2 regions of the Pseudoalteromonas simplex genome follow, and region 2 is predicted to be linked to the other one. Evidence: predicted binding sites of a transcription regulator. Region 2 holds the regulator's gene; the other holds the start of a gene.

Region 1 (7,322 bases), on a different contig from region 2:
TGTAACTGAGTTTGTGCATATAGGTTGTTTAAGATTACTTCACCAACATCACCACGTTTGATTTCAATAACGATACGCATACCGTCTTTATCTGATTCATCACGTAGTGCACTAATACCTTCAATCTTCTTATCTTTAACAAGCTCTGCGATCTTTTCGATTAGGCGTGCTTTGTTAACTTGATAAGGGATTTCGTGAACGATGATTGTTTCACGACCGGTTTTTTCGTCAACTTCGATTTCAGCGCGAGCACGGATATATACTTTACCACGACCGGTTAAGTACGCTTGCTCAATGCCTTTTTTACCATTGATAATCGCCGCAGTCGGGAAATCTGGACCTGGGATATATTCAATAAGGTCAGCAATTGACATATCAGGGTTTTGAATCAGCGCTAAACAACCATTGATAACTTCTGTTAAGTTATGAGGTGGAATGTTCGTCGCCATACCAACCGCGATACCCGAAGAACCATTTACTAATAAGTTAGGTACTTTAGTAGGTAATACGTCAGGAATTTGCTCAGTACCGTCGTAGTTCGGTACGTAATCAACCGTTTCTTTTTCTAAATCAGCTAATAATTCATGTGACATTTTCGCCATACGGACTTCCGTATAACGCATTGCTGCCGCAGAGTCACCGTCAACAGAACCAAAGTTACCTTGGCCATCAACAAGCATGTAGCGTAATGAGAAAGGCTGCGCCATACGAACGATGGTGTCATATACCGCGCTGTCGCCATGTGGGTGGTACTTACCGATTACATCACCAACAACACGTGCTGATTTCTTGTAAGGTTTATTCCAATCATTATTGAGTTCGTTCATTGCAAATAGAACGCGGCGGTGAACTGGCTTTAAGCCGTCACGTACGTCTGGCAATGCACGTCCTACGATTACACTCATCGCGTAATCAAGGTAGGAGTTTTTTAATTCATCTTCAATATTGACTGGCAGAATTTCATTGGCGAGATCAGTCATTTGATTTCACATTCCTTCAGTATTGACTCATTAAGAGGCAAACCGCCGTCTTAAGAGCTTTAGTTATTATTTCCAGACCATGCTATCACAATTTATTTAGATTTACAGGCGCTAAATCTTTGCGATTTATTAATTTCCCCCTATATAATGGCCTCAGATTAACGAGGAAGTTTTTTATGACCGAGCATCAAAATGTAGATAATGCAGAAATTGCAAAGTTTGAAGCCATCGCAGAACGTTGGTGGGACCGCGACGGAGAGTTCAAACCCCTTCATGAAATAAATCCTCTACGTTTGGATTTTGTCGCTGATAAAGTAGGCGGCTTATTTGATAAGGAAACCTTAGATGTTGGCTGTGGTGGCGGCATCTTAAGTGAAAGTATGGCGCGTATGGGCGCTAAAGTAACCGGTATCGATATGGGCCAAGAGCCACTTACCGTTGCTAAGTTACATAGTTTAGAAACAGGCGTACCTGTTGATTATATAAAAGTACCTGCAGAGCAATTCGCTGCTGAGCACCCTGCTCGCTTTGATGTAGTGACTTGTATGGAAATGCTTGAGCATGTTCCAGACCCTGCTTCTATTATTCGTGCTGTAGCAGACCTTGCTAAACCGGGCGCTGATGTGTTCTTTTCAACATTAAATAAAACACCAAAAGCCTACTTGTTTGCTATTGTCGGTGCTGAAAAGCTTTTAAAGATGGTGCCTGAAGGTACGCATGACCATAAAAAGTTTATCAAACCTGCGCAGCTTATTGCATGGGCAGAAGAAGCAGGATTAAAAGTACGCGCCAGTACCGGCCTTCACTATAACCCGTTTTCTAAGCAGTACAGCTTAAATGATGATGTAAGTGTTAATTACATCCTGCACTTTGAGAAACTAGCCTAATGAGTGGTGTGCAAACACCCTCTATCGATTTTGATGCGTTTATCTTTGATTTAGATGGCACACTACTCGATACCGCGGATGACTTAGGTGGTGCATTAAACCGCGTGTTAGCAGACGCCAATGTGGCGCCTGTTGCTGAGCATGTTTATCGCCCTGTTGCGTCTAACGGTGCAAATGCATTATTAGAAGTAGGGTTTGGGGATAAATGGCCCGAACTTGAACAACTCGCCTTGCGCCAGCAGCTTCTTGACTATTACGCCGAAGATATTGCTGTGCACAGTAAATGCTTCAACGGCATCGAACAGCTTTTAATTGCACTTGAGCAAAACAATATTAAGTGGGGCATTATGACTAATAAGCCCGGCTTTTTAACTGAGCCCTTAGTGCAGGCTATTCCCTCCTTGCGTGATGCAAAGGCAGTTGTGAGTGGCGATACATTAGCTGTGTCAAAACCATCACCGGATCCACTATTACACACTGCTGAGATCTTAGATGTTGCTCCAAGCCGTTGTTTATATATCGGTGATGCTGAACGTGATATTCAAGCAGCAAAAGCAGCCAACATGTATAGCGCAACAGCGTTATGGGGTTATATACCGAGTGTAGACGCTGCACTTGGCTGGCAAGCGGATTTTAATTGGCAAACGCCGATTGATGGTTTCAACCATATATAGTGTTATTTGATAACTGAAACACCATATGTTGTGATTTGATTTACTTTTGAGCATTCATTGATGATAAAAAAATCAGTCAAAATTTATTTTTCAAAACGGTAAATTTTCTGGATCTTTTGTTGATTTCTACAAATTTCGTCGTCTATGAATGTTCAAAGGTTAATGGTTACTAACACAATGCGCTTATCCAATAGTTATCCACAAATTGGGGCAATTCTATCCCTTGCAAAACAACTCAGACCACACTATCTTGTGATCTGCAATTTAAACAACACCAGATATTGTGGCTAAATGTTATTCAATTAGTTTATCTTGGTGTTGAATAATAATAATTACATTAAAGAATACCTTTGTCTTACAACTAAAATTTCCCAAGGAATACAGGCAAAACTATGAACCAACAGCTATCTGTAAGCAAACGTGACGGCCGTAAAGAGTCACTTGATCTAGATAAGATCCATCGCGTGATCGCTTGGGCCGCAGAAGGTCTAGAGAATGTGTCTGTCTCACAAGTTGAATTAAAATCACACATTCAATTTTATGACGGCATTCGTACCGATGACATTCATGAAACAATCATCAAAGCTGCAGCTGATCAGATCTCTAAAGATACGCCTGATTACCAATACCTCGCTGCTCGCTTAGCTGTATTCCATTTACGTAAAAAAGCATATGGTCAATTTGAGCCGCCGCGCTTATACGATCACATCACCAAATTAGTTGAAGACAAGCGTTATGATCAACACCTACTTGTTGATTATACCGAACAAGAAATTGACGAGTTAGATGCTTACATTGATCACAACCGTGACTTAAACTTCAGCTACGCTGCTGTTAAGCAACTTGAAGGTAAGTATTTAGTTCAAAACCGTGTTACTGGTGAAATCTACGAAAGTGCACAGTTTTTATATATCTTAGTGGCTGCAAGCTTATTCTCTGATTATCCAAAAGAGACACGCCTTGATTACATCAAGCGTTTTTATGATGCAGTATCTACATTCAAAATTTCATTACCGACACCTATCATGGCTGGTGTACGTACCCCTACACGTCAGTTCAGCTCATGTGTACTTATTGAATGTGGTGATAGCCTAGATTCTATTAATGCAACATCGTCTGCGATTGTTAAATATGTTTCGCAACGTGCAGGTATTGGTATTAATGCCGGTCGCATCCGTGCCCTTGGTAGCCCTATTCGTAACGGCGAAGCGTACCACACAGGTTGTATTCCGTTTTATAAGCACTTCCAAACAGCAGTTAAGAGCTGTTCACAAGGTGGTGTTCGTGGCGGCGCAGCAACGCTGTTCTACCCACTTTGGCACTTAGAAGTTGAAAACCTACTTGTTCTTAAGAACAACCGTGGTGTTGATGATAACCGTGTACGTCACCTTGACTATGGTGTGCAGTTCAACAAATTAATGTATAGCCGTTTAATCAAAGACGATTACATCACGTTATTTAGCCCATCAGATGTACCGGGTCTATACGATGCGTTCTTTGAAGATCAAGCGAAGTTTGATGAGCTATACATCAAATACGAGCAAGACGAGTCAATTCGTAAAAAACGTATTAAGGCGATTGAGTTATTCTCAATGTTTGCACAAGAGCGTGCCAGCACAGGTCGTATCTACTTACAAAACGTTGACCACTGTAATACGCACAGCCCATTCATCTCGACTGTGGCACCAATTCGTCAATCTAACTTATGTTTAGAAATTGCATTACCAACTAAGCCACTTAGCAATGTAATGGATGAAGAAGGTGAAATTGCACTTTGTACGCTGTCGGCATTTAACTTAGGTGCAATTGAGTCACTTGACGAATTAGAAGAGCTTGCTGAACTTGCAGTACGTGCTCTTGATAACTTACTTGATTTCCAAGACTACCCTGTTCCTGCGGCGAAAAACGCGACTATGGGTCGTCGTACGCTAGGTATTGGTGTTATTAACTACGCGTACTACTTAGCGAAAAATGGTAAGCGTTACTCAGATGGCAGCGCAAATGCCCTAACTCACAAGACATTTGAAGCAATTCAATATTACCTAATGAAAGCATCAAATGAGTTAGCGAAAGAACGTGGTGCGTGTCCTAAATTTAACGAGACAACGTATTCTCAAGGCATTATGCCGACAGATACTTACAAACGTGACCTAGATCAGTTCTGTGATGAGCCTCTTCACTTAGATTGGGATTCACTACGCGAAAGCATTAAAGAGCACGGTATGCGTAACTCAACGCTATCTGCCCTTATGCCTTCAGAGACATCATCGCAAATCTCTAACGCGACAAATGGTATCGAGCCACCACGTGGTCATATCAGTGTTAAAGCAAGTAAAGATGGTATCTTAAAGCAAGTAGTGCCTGATTATGAAAATCTTAAAGATAACTACGAGCTACTGTGGGATATTCCTTCAAACGATGGTTATCTACAACTTGTTGGTATTATGCAAAAATTCGTTGACCAAACGATCTCTGCAAACACTAACTATGATCCATCTAAGTACGAAGGCGGTAAAGTACCTATGAAGGTGCTATTAAAAGACCTACTGACTGCGTATAAACTTGGTGTTAAAACTCTGTACTATCACAACACACGTGATGGTGCATCAGACTCTCAAGATGAGTTAACACCAGAGGTAGAAGATGACGGTTGTGCAGGCGGCGCTTGTAAAATCTAATTAAATTAATAACATAACAAAAGCGGGCTCATTTGCCCGCTTTGTCCTGACTGTTTTTTGAGAAATCACTATGTCATATACAACTTTTAGCCGAAATCATAATAACCAATTACAAGAACCGATGTTTTTCGGCCAAACGGTAAACGTGTCACGTTACGACCAACAAAAGTACCCTATCTTCGAAAAGCTAATCGAAAAGCAACTTTCGTTCTTTTGGCGTCCTGAAGAAGTTGATGTAAGTAAAGACCGTCTTGACTTCCAAGCGTTACCAGAACACGAAAAGCACATATTTTTAAGTAACTTAAAATATCAAACGCTTCTTGATAGTGTACAAGGCCGTTCACCTAACGTTGCGTTATTACCTATTGTGTCTATTCCTGAGTTAGAAACTTGGATTGAAACATGGGCGTTCAGTGAAACCATTCATAGCCGTTCATACACGCACATTATTCGTAACGTTACGCAATCTCCTGAACTTATCTTTGACGATATCGTAAGCAACGAGAAGATCAGTGAGCGTGCTGATGCGGTAACTAAGTACTACGATGATTTAATTAACATGATTTCTGTTTACAACCTATATGGTGAAGGTAAACATGTGATCAACGGTGAAGAAGTTAAAGTCAGTTTATTTGACCTTAAAAAGCAACTTTACCTAGCAATGATGTCGGTTAACATCTTAGAAGCGATTCGTTTCTATGTAAGCTTTGCTTGTTCATTTGCTTTCGCTGAGCGTGAATTGATGGAAGGTAATGCAAAAATCATCAAGCTAATCGCCCGTGATGAAGCGTTACACTTATCTGGCACACAGCACATCTTGAACATTATGCAAGAAGGTAAAGACGACCCAGAAATGGCAATCGTTGCAGCACAGTGTCGTGAAGAAGCAATTCAGATGTTTGTTGAAGCAGCAGAACAAGAAAAAGATTGGGCAGAATACCTGTTCAAGGATGGTTCTATGATTGGTCTTAACAAAGATATCTTATGCCAATACGTTGAATACATAACTAATGCACGTATGACTGCGGTAGGCCTACCTACACAGTTCGAAAGTAAGAGTAACCCTATTCCGTGGATCAACTCTTGGTTAGTATCTGACAACGTTCAAGTTGCTCCACAAGAAGCTGAAATCAGCTCTTACCTTGTTGGTCAAATTGACTCTCAAGTTGATGCATCTGACTTTGGTGACTTCGACCTGTAATGAGCTCAAACAACACTGCAGAGGTTATCCTTGCAGGAACAGACAGCCAGAATCTTGAATTTGATTCTGGCTGTTCATCTCTCCTTGAATGCCTAGAACAACACAAAATAGATGTCCCCTACCAATGCCGTGAAGGTTATTGTGGCGCATGCCGTGCAAAATTAGTCGAAGGTGATGTGAGCTACAATCAAGAACCGCTTGCTTTTGTTAGAACTGGTGAAGTATTGCTGTGTTGTAGTAAACCCAATGGCAAGGTAAAAATTGAGCTTTAATGCCAAATAAGCTGACTCGTTTGGTAGAAATTTTCTTTATCTGACACACTCACCATTTGCTGATCAATCGTAACATCCCACTGCAGATTTTTAGTTAGATGACTCGCTAATTCCTCAATGAAGCTGTCATCAAACGCAATTAAATGACCATTATTAATAAGTTCCAACTGGTGCTCATTTTCTTTAAGCCAGTCGTTGTTTAAGGTTGTCACAACCCATAGTTCATCGACCCGCTTTGCAATTTTAATCAGTTGTAAAATATCTGGTTGGTCAACAGCAAGCCATGTTTGATAATGGTCATCAAGCGCTTTTATTGACACATCCGGTTCAGCATGACTGAACCTTGCATTCAATATGGCTGTTTCGTTGTGTGAAAATAAGCAATAACTTAAAAGCTTGAGTACAAAGTGTTGATAGCTTTCACGACGGTCACAAGCAGTGGTAAACACCTCTTTGTGATTACGATGCTCTCTTAAATCAGCAATAGTAAAATTTGCTTTGAATACCCTATTTTTATCAGACATAAAATTCAGCCATCTCAGTGTAACAGTCTCAGTATAGTGTATGGTGATAAAATCGCGACTTAGGGTTAAGGTATAGGTAAAGTTATAGTATAACGTTATTGCGATT
Region 2 (7,322 bases):
CCAATTGGTTCAGGTTTAGGTTCGAGTGCCTGTTCTGTGGTGGCTGCGTTTGCAGCCCTTGATAAGTTCGCTGAAACCAGCTTATCTCAAGAGCAACTTATCGAGTTGATGGCTGATTTTGAAGCCATTGTTAGTGGCGGTCGTCATTACGATAACATCACACCCTGTTATTTAGGTGGCTTGCAATTAACTGGTGAACTCATTCCCAACAAGTCAATTTCGTTACCTGTTGATAATCAATGGTATTACGTAGCGGCTTTTCCGGGATTTTCACTGAATACCGCAAAAGCGCGTTCGGTCTTGCCAACGCAATTATCAATGCACGACAGTGTTGAGTTCGCACAGCGACTTTCTGCATTTAGCAGCTTATTGCTTACAGGTCGCTTTGACGCAGCGCTTTCCATTATGAGTGATGAAATCGCTGAGCCACATCGCGCACCGCTCATTCAAGGCTTTGCCAAAGCAAAGAGTGCCTTGCCAGAACTTGGTGCAGAGATTGTCAGCATTTCTGGTGCGGGCCCAACATTATTTACCGTGTGTAAGAGCCTGGAAGCTGCTAAGCAGTGTGCAGCTTGGCTGAATGATTATTACATCAATGAGCAGGGCTTCTGCCACATCTGCCAACTTGATCAGCTTGGCACACGACAGCTTTAAAGAATTTAAGGAATAAACATGCAATTACATAATTTAAAAGATGAAACACAACAGGTGTCGTTTGTTGAAGCGGTAAAAACGGGTTTAGGGCGTAATCAAGGTGTATTCTTCCCTAATAGCCTTACACCAATTCAAGACATTGATAAGTTACTTGATTTAGACTTTGTGAGCCGTAGCAGTAAGATTTTATCGCACCTGATTGGTGACGAGATTCCTGCCGATACCGTTGCACAGATGGTGCAAAATGCGTTTAACTTTGATGTGAAGTTAGTTGAAGTAGAAAAAGATATTTATTGTCTTGAATTATTTCATGGCCCAACGCTTGCGTTTAAAGACTTTGGTGGCCGTTTTATGGCTGAGTGTCTTGCGCAATTTAATCAGGGTGAAAAAGTCACGATTTTAACGGCTACATCAGGCGATACAGGGGCTGCAGTTGCCCATGCATTTTATAATAAGCCAAATATCGATGTCGTGATCTTATACCCGAAAGGTAAAATTTCATTAGCGCAGCAAAAGCTATTCACAACGTTAGGCAACAACATTCACTGCTATGCGGTTGATGGTAGCTTTGATGATTGTCAAAGCATGGTAAAACAGGCGTTTTTAGATGATGAAGTGAAACAAAAGCTTGGTCTGAATTCAGCAAATTCAATTAATATCAGCCGTTTAGTTGCACAGGTTTGCTATTACTTTGAAGCGATTGCTCAATTACCAAAAGAGCAGCGTAGTAAAGCGCATATCTCAGTTCCAAGTGGTAACTTTGGTAATGTGTGTGCCGCGATGATCGGTGCTGTGCTTGGTATGCCAGTAGCGAAATTAAGCGCTACAACTAACCAAAACGACACGGTGCCACGTTTCTTACAAAATAAAGAGTGGGCACCGAATGATACGCTTGAGTCACTATCGAACGCGATGGATGTAAGTAAACCGAATAACTGGCCGCGTGTTCAGTTTATGTTGGATAACGAATGGTTTAGTTATAATGACTTTTATTCAAGCTGTGTTGGTGAAGAAGAAACAAAAGAAGTGATGAAAAAAATTCATCAAACCGGTTACATCGCAGAGCCTCATACTGCAATTGCTTATCAGGGCTTGAAAGAAAATCTAGCCGATGGCAGTGCAGGTATCTTTTTAGCGACTGCACACCCAGCTAAATTCAAAGACAGCGTAGAGCAAATTTTAGACATCGAATTGCCTATGCCGAAACCACTAGCAGATGCATTAGCAAAACAGTGTTTAGCTGAAGATATTAAGTTTGATTATCAATTGCTTCGCACTGAGCTGTTTAATAAATTAGCTTAGTGCTTAATAAAGGTATAAAGAGCGGCTAAGCCGCTCTTTTTAATGCAGTCTTTTAATGAAGCCTTTAATGAAGTAACGAATGACTATGTCGGTTTAAAACCCGCATGATAAGAATGACCCCGGCCGAAATACACAGCAAAATACTGATCATCGAGACGAGTTCACTGTGCGTCCATTGCATCAAGGTGAATGCCGAAATAAAAATGATAAAGGGTTTAAATTCATAGTAATAGCGACGTTTTTTTTGTTTAACACGCTGGCTTGAATGATCGGTTCTTCTGGCTTCTGAACGCATCCGCCAAATATTAGCACCTAATAAAAATAAGATTACACCGATGAGAGTTGGTACATAATTATTTGCCAATGCGATACAGCTTATGCCAAGAAAAAAATATCCGTAGGGGACTAATTCATATATTGGTTTAGCTAACATGTACTTATACCATCCTTGATATTGACTAGTCCCATAAGCTTAGTTTGTCCCTATAAAAACGCAATTTAATCGGGCGGTTTTTCGTTGAAATAACATTTTAAATATCTATGAAATATTTTAAATATATAAATTTTTGTTATGTATCAATAAAAAAATATCATTATTAAAACACTGTGAAATAAATTCAATCCCTGTTTAAATATGTTCATCTTTACAAGATAGGCAAAAGTGCGTTTTAAGCGTACAATACAGCCTTCAAAAAACACCATACACGTTGCCTTAGGAGACCCCATGTTAGAACGTAGCATGAATATTTCGGATTTCGATCCAGAGTTATTTGCAGCCATCACTAAAGAGACGGCTCGTCAAGAAGAGCATATCGAACTGATCGCGTCTGAAAACTATTGTAGCCCACGCGTACTTGAAGCGCAGGGTTCTCAGCTTACCAACAAATACGCTGAAGGATACCCAGGCAAACGTTACTATGGCGGTTGTGAGCATGTTGATGTTGTTGAGCAATTAGCAATTGACCGTGCAAACGAATTATTCGGCACAGATTACGCTAACGTTCAACCGCATGCGGGCTCACAAGCAAACGCAGCTGTTTTCCAAGCACTTCTTCAGCCGCACGATACAGTACTAGGTATGAGCTTAGCTCATGGTGGTCACTTAACTCACGGTTCACACGTTAACTTTTCTGGTAAAACGTACAATGCAATTCAATATGGCCTAAACGACGAAACAGGCGAAATTGATTATGCTCAAGTTGAAGCACTTGCATTAGAGCACAAGCCAAAAATGATCATCGCTGGTTTCTCTGCATACTCAGGCGTTGTTGACTGGGCTAAATTCCGTGAAATCGCTGATAAAGTTGGCGCATACTTATTCGTAGATATGGCTCACGTTGCTGGTCTTATCGCAGCGGGTGTATACCCAAGTCCAATCCCTCACGCACACGTTGTTACAACAACAACTCACAAAACATTAGCGGGTCCTCGTGGCGGTCTAATCGTTTCTGCATGTGGTGATGAAGAGATCTACAAAAAGCTAAACAGCGCCGTTTTCCCTGGCGGTCAAGGTGGTCCTTTATGCCACATCATCGCTGCTAAAGCGGTTGCTTTCAAAGAAGCTTTACAACCAGAATTCAAAGCGTACCAAGCACAAGTTGTTAAGAACGCTCAAGCTATGGTTGAAGTACTGCAAGAGCGTGGCTACAAAGTTGTTTCTGGTAAAACAGACAACCACTTATTCCTTCTAGACCTAATCGATAAAGATATCACAGGTAAAGATGCTGACGCTGCTCTAGGTAACGCTAACATCACTGTAAATAAAAACTCAGTACCAAACGACCCACGTTCACCGTTTGTAACGTCTGGTCTTCGTATTGGTTCTCCGGCTATTACTCGCCGTGGTTTCAAAGAAGCTGAGTCAAAAGAGCTTGCTGGCTGGATCTGTGACGTACTAGACAACATCAACGATGAGTCAGTACAAGCAGAAGTAAAAGAGAAAGTTAAAGCTATCTGTAAAAAATTACCAGTTTACGCTTAATTACTGGTTAAACCGTAATTAAGATAACAATAGCGTTGTTTTTTGCTATCATAAAGGCCGCTTACTAAGCGGCCTTTTTGTTTTTTATAAACGGAACTAGAACCCTATGCATTGCCCTTTTTGCACCGCAAAAGATACTAAAGTAATTGATTCTCGACTTGTTGGCGGTGGTCACCAAGTGAGACGTCGACGTGAATGTAACGAATGCCATGAGCGCTTTACCACCTTTGAAGGCGCTGAACTTGTGATGCCAAGAGTCATCAAGCAAGACGGTAGCCGCGAACCATTTAACGAAGACAAGTTACTGAATGGCTTGCATCGCGCTTTAGAGAAACGCCCAGTGAGCACTGAGCAGGTCGACGAAGTCGTTAACATCATTAAATCTCAACTTCGTGCTACCGGTGAGCGTGAAATCTCTAGCCATTTAATTGGCGAATGCATCATGGAGTCGCTGAAAAAACTCGACAAAGTAGCCTATGTGCGCTTTGCATCGGTTTATCGTTCATTTGAAGACATTCGCGAGTTTGGAGAAGAAATCGCTCGTTTAGGTGATTAATCATGTCGTTTACAGAACTTGATACTGTTTACATGGCGCGTGCCATTGAGCTTGCTAAACACGGCCGTTTTACTACCACGCCAAACCCGAATGTTGGCTGTGTACTGGTTAAAGATGACGAAATAGTCGGTGAAGGGTTTCATCAAATCGCAGGGCAGGGCCATGCTGAAGTGAATGCGTTGGCTGTAGCTGGCGATAAAGCAAAGGGCGCCACTGCCTATGTCACTTTAGAGCCTTGTAGTCATTATGGACGCACTCCGCCTTGTGCCGAAGGTTTAAAAGCTGCGGGTGTAAGCAAGGTGATTGCTGCTATGGTTGACCCAAACCCTGCGGTAAGTGGTCGCGGCCTGCAGATATTAGCTGACGCTGGTATTAGTGTGGCATCTGGCTTACTTGAGCAACAAGCGCGCGATTTAAACAAAGGCTTTTTAAAGCGTATGGAAACTGGGTTGCCATATGTAACCTGTAAAATGGCGTGTAGTTTAGATGGTAAAACTGCGCTAAATAACGGTCAAAGTAAATGGATAACAGGCCCTCAAGCGCGCCAAGATGTGCAAGCATTTCGTGCGCAAAGCTGCGCTATCTTAACCGGTGCAGACACCGTTATTACTGATAATGCAAAACTTAATGTCCGTGTTGATGAGTTGCCATTTCCCATGCCAACCTCGTTGCCTTTGCGCCAACCAACCCGAATCATTATTGACTCACAAAACAGGTTAACGCCTGAGCTTGCGTTATTCAGCATCGAGAGCCCGGTAATAATTTTTACCACTTCGCTTGATAATCACACCAAGTGGCCTCACTTTGTTAAACACGAAGTGGTGCCAGCAGTTAACAATAAAGTTGATTTATCGGCGGTTTTAAAGCGTCTTGCTGAACTGCAATTTAATCATATTTGGCTCGAAGCGGGGGCAACCCTTGCTGGGGTGTTTGCCGAGCAAGATTTAATTGACGAATATATTGTTTATATTGCCCCTAAGTTAGTAGGTGATATGGGCAAAAGCTTACTAAACTTTGCAGAAGTCACCATGATGAGTGATATCACTGAATTGACCTTTACTGACACAGTGATGATTGGCGACGATATTCGCTTAACAGCGACAAAAGCAAAGCAAGCCACAAAAATTGAAAATAAAGAGTAGCACTATGTTTACTGGAATTATTGAAGCAACAGGTAAAATTGTTGAACTAACACAAAAGCAAGGCGATCTAGCTATTCGTATTCAAAGCGCTAATTTGGATATGGGAGACGTCAAGCTCGGTGACAGTATTGCCACCAATGGTGTGTGTTTAACGGTTGTCGCTAAACATAGCGATGGTTTTAGTGCTGACTTATCAAACGAAACAATTAGCTTAACTGGGTTTGCACATTATAAAAAAGGGCAAACAGTTAACCTCGAAAAAGCTATGCAACCGGTTTCTCGCCTAGGTGGGCACTTAGTGTCAGGCCATGTTGATGGTATTGCTACTGTCGAAAGTATTAGTCCTAATGCTCGTGCAACTGAGTATTGGTTAAGTACTGACAATGATTTAATGAAGTACATTCCGTACAAAGGCTCGGTGTGTATTGATGGCATTAGCCTAACCGTCAACGAGGTTGAACAAAATCGCTTTAAGCTAACGATTGTTCCACATACTGCTGAGCAAACAACGATTGCAGAATTTCAGGTGGGTACTCAGGTGAACTTAGAAGTTGACCAGATTGCTCGCTATTTAGAGCGCCTAATTAAAGGGGCTGAACAACCTTCCCGTTCAGACATATCAATGAGCTTGCTCGCACAAGCTGGCTTTATTAAGTAAGCAAAGATACGTCACTATTAATCATACTCTCATGGGCACATTATGAATTTACACAGCGCGCAAGAAATTATCGATGACATTAAAGCCGGTAAAATGGTTATTTTAATGGACGATGAAGACCGAGAAAATGAAGGCGATTTAATTATCGCGGCAGAACATATCAGTGCTGATGCCATCAACTTTATGGCAACACACGGCCGTGGTTTAATTTGTTTAACAATGACACAAGAGCGTTGTCAGCAGTTAGAATTACCACTGATGGTTAAAAATAACGGTGCAGCTTTTTCAACTAACTTCACTATGTCGATTGAAGCGGCGAAAGGCGTAACTACAGGTATTTCAGCAGCCGACCGCGCACGTACTGTACAAGCCGCAATCGCTAAAGGTGCCGTACCGAGCGATATCGTACAGCCAGGGCATATTTTCCCAATTATGGCGCAGCCTGGTGGCGTGTTAACACGTGCTGGTCATACTGAAGCGGGTTGTGATTTAGCACGTTTAGCAGGTCTTGAACCTTCATCTGTGATTGTTGAAATTCTAAATGCAGATGGCACTATGGCCCGTCGCCCAGATCTTGAAGTATTTGCTAAAGAGCATGACTTAAAGATTGGCACTATTGCAGATTTAATCGAATACCGAAACCTAAACGAAACCACCATTGAGCGTGTTGCTAAATGTAAACTACCAACGGATCATGGTGAGTTTGATTTAGTGACCTACAAAGACACAATTGATGGTCAGCTTCACTATGTTTTACAAAAAGGTGAAGTATCGAAAGATGAGCCAACGTTAGTACGAGTTCACTTACAAAGCACCTTTAACGATATTCTATTATCAGATAGAAGTGCTGATCGTAGCTGGGGCTTATCAGATGCTATGGCTTATATCGCTGAGCATAACGGCGTGCTGGTTATCTTGGGTAAACAAGAATCAACTGAAGATTTAGAAGCAACCGTTAAAGCCTTTGCCGCTGAAGATGCGGGCGAAAATGTCAGTCATCGTAAATTCCAAGGTACCTCGCGTACTGTG

What was found. Region 2 encodes NrdR, which represses ribonucleotide reductase genes. Its sites were predicted from a motif close to AAACACNANATNTNGTGTTT; they were not measured.
Region 1: the regulator NrdR is predicted to act here: its motif matches at 2,811-2,830, upstream of nrdA (class 1a ribonucleoside-diphosphate reductase subunit alpha).

What each region holds. Positions count from the first base shown of each region.
Region 1 is NZ_JADILN010000002.1:194,572-201,893, forward strand. It holds gene gyrA (DNA topoisomerase (ATP-hydrolyzing) subunit A) at 1-980, opposite strand, end outside; gene ubiG (bifunctional 2-polyprenyl-6-hydroxyphenol methylase/3-demethylubiquinol 3-O-methyltransferase UbiG) at 1,157-1,867, shown strand; gene IRQ78_RS04830 (HAD family hydrolase) at 1,867-2,541, shown strand; gene nrdA (class 1a ribonucleoside-diphosphate reductase subunit alpha) at 2,934-5,219, shown strand; gene nrdB (class Ia ribonucleoside-diphosphate reductase subunit beta) at 5,290-6,420, shown strand; gene yfaE (class I ribonucleotide reductase maintenance protein YfaE) at 6,420-6,692, shown strand; gene IRQ78_RS04850 (YaeQ family protein) at 6,689-7,216, opposite strand.
Region 2 is NZ_JADILN010000014.1:18,582-25,903, reverse strand. It holds gene thrB (homoserine kinase) at 1-654, shown strand, start outside; gene thrC (threonine synthase) at 673-1,956, shown strand; gene IRQ78_RS18485 (hypothetical protein) at 2,021-2,320, opposite strand; gene glyA (serine hydroxymethyltransferase) at 2,681-3,937, shown strand; gene nrdR (transcriptional regulator NrdR) at 4,044-4,493, shown strand; gene ribD (bifunctional diaminohydroxyphosphoribosylaminopyrimidine deaminase/5-amino-6-(5-phosphoribosylamino)uracil reductase RibD) at 4,496-5,635, shown strand; gene IRQ78_RS18465 (riboflavin synthase) at 5,640-6,293, shown strand; gene ribBA (bifunctional 3,4-dihydroxy-2-butanone-4-phosphate synthase/GTP cyclohydrolase II) at 6,336-7,322, shown strand, end outside.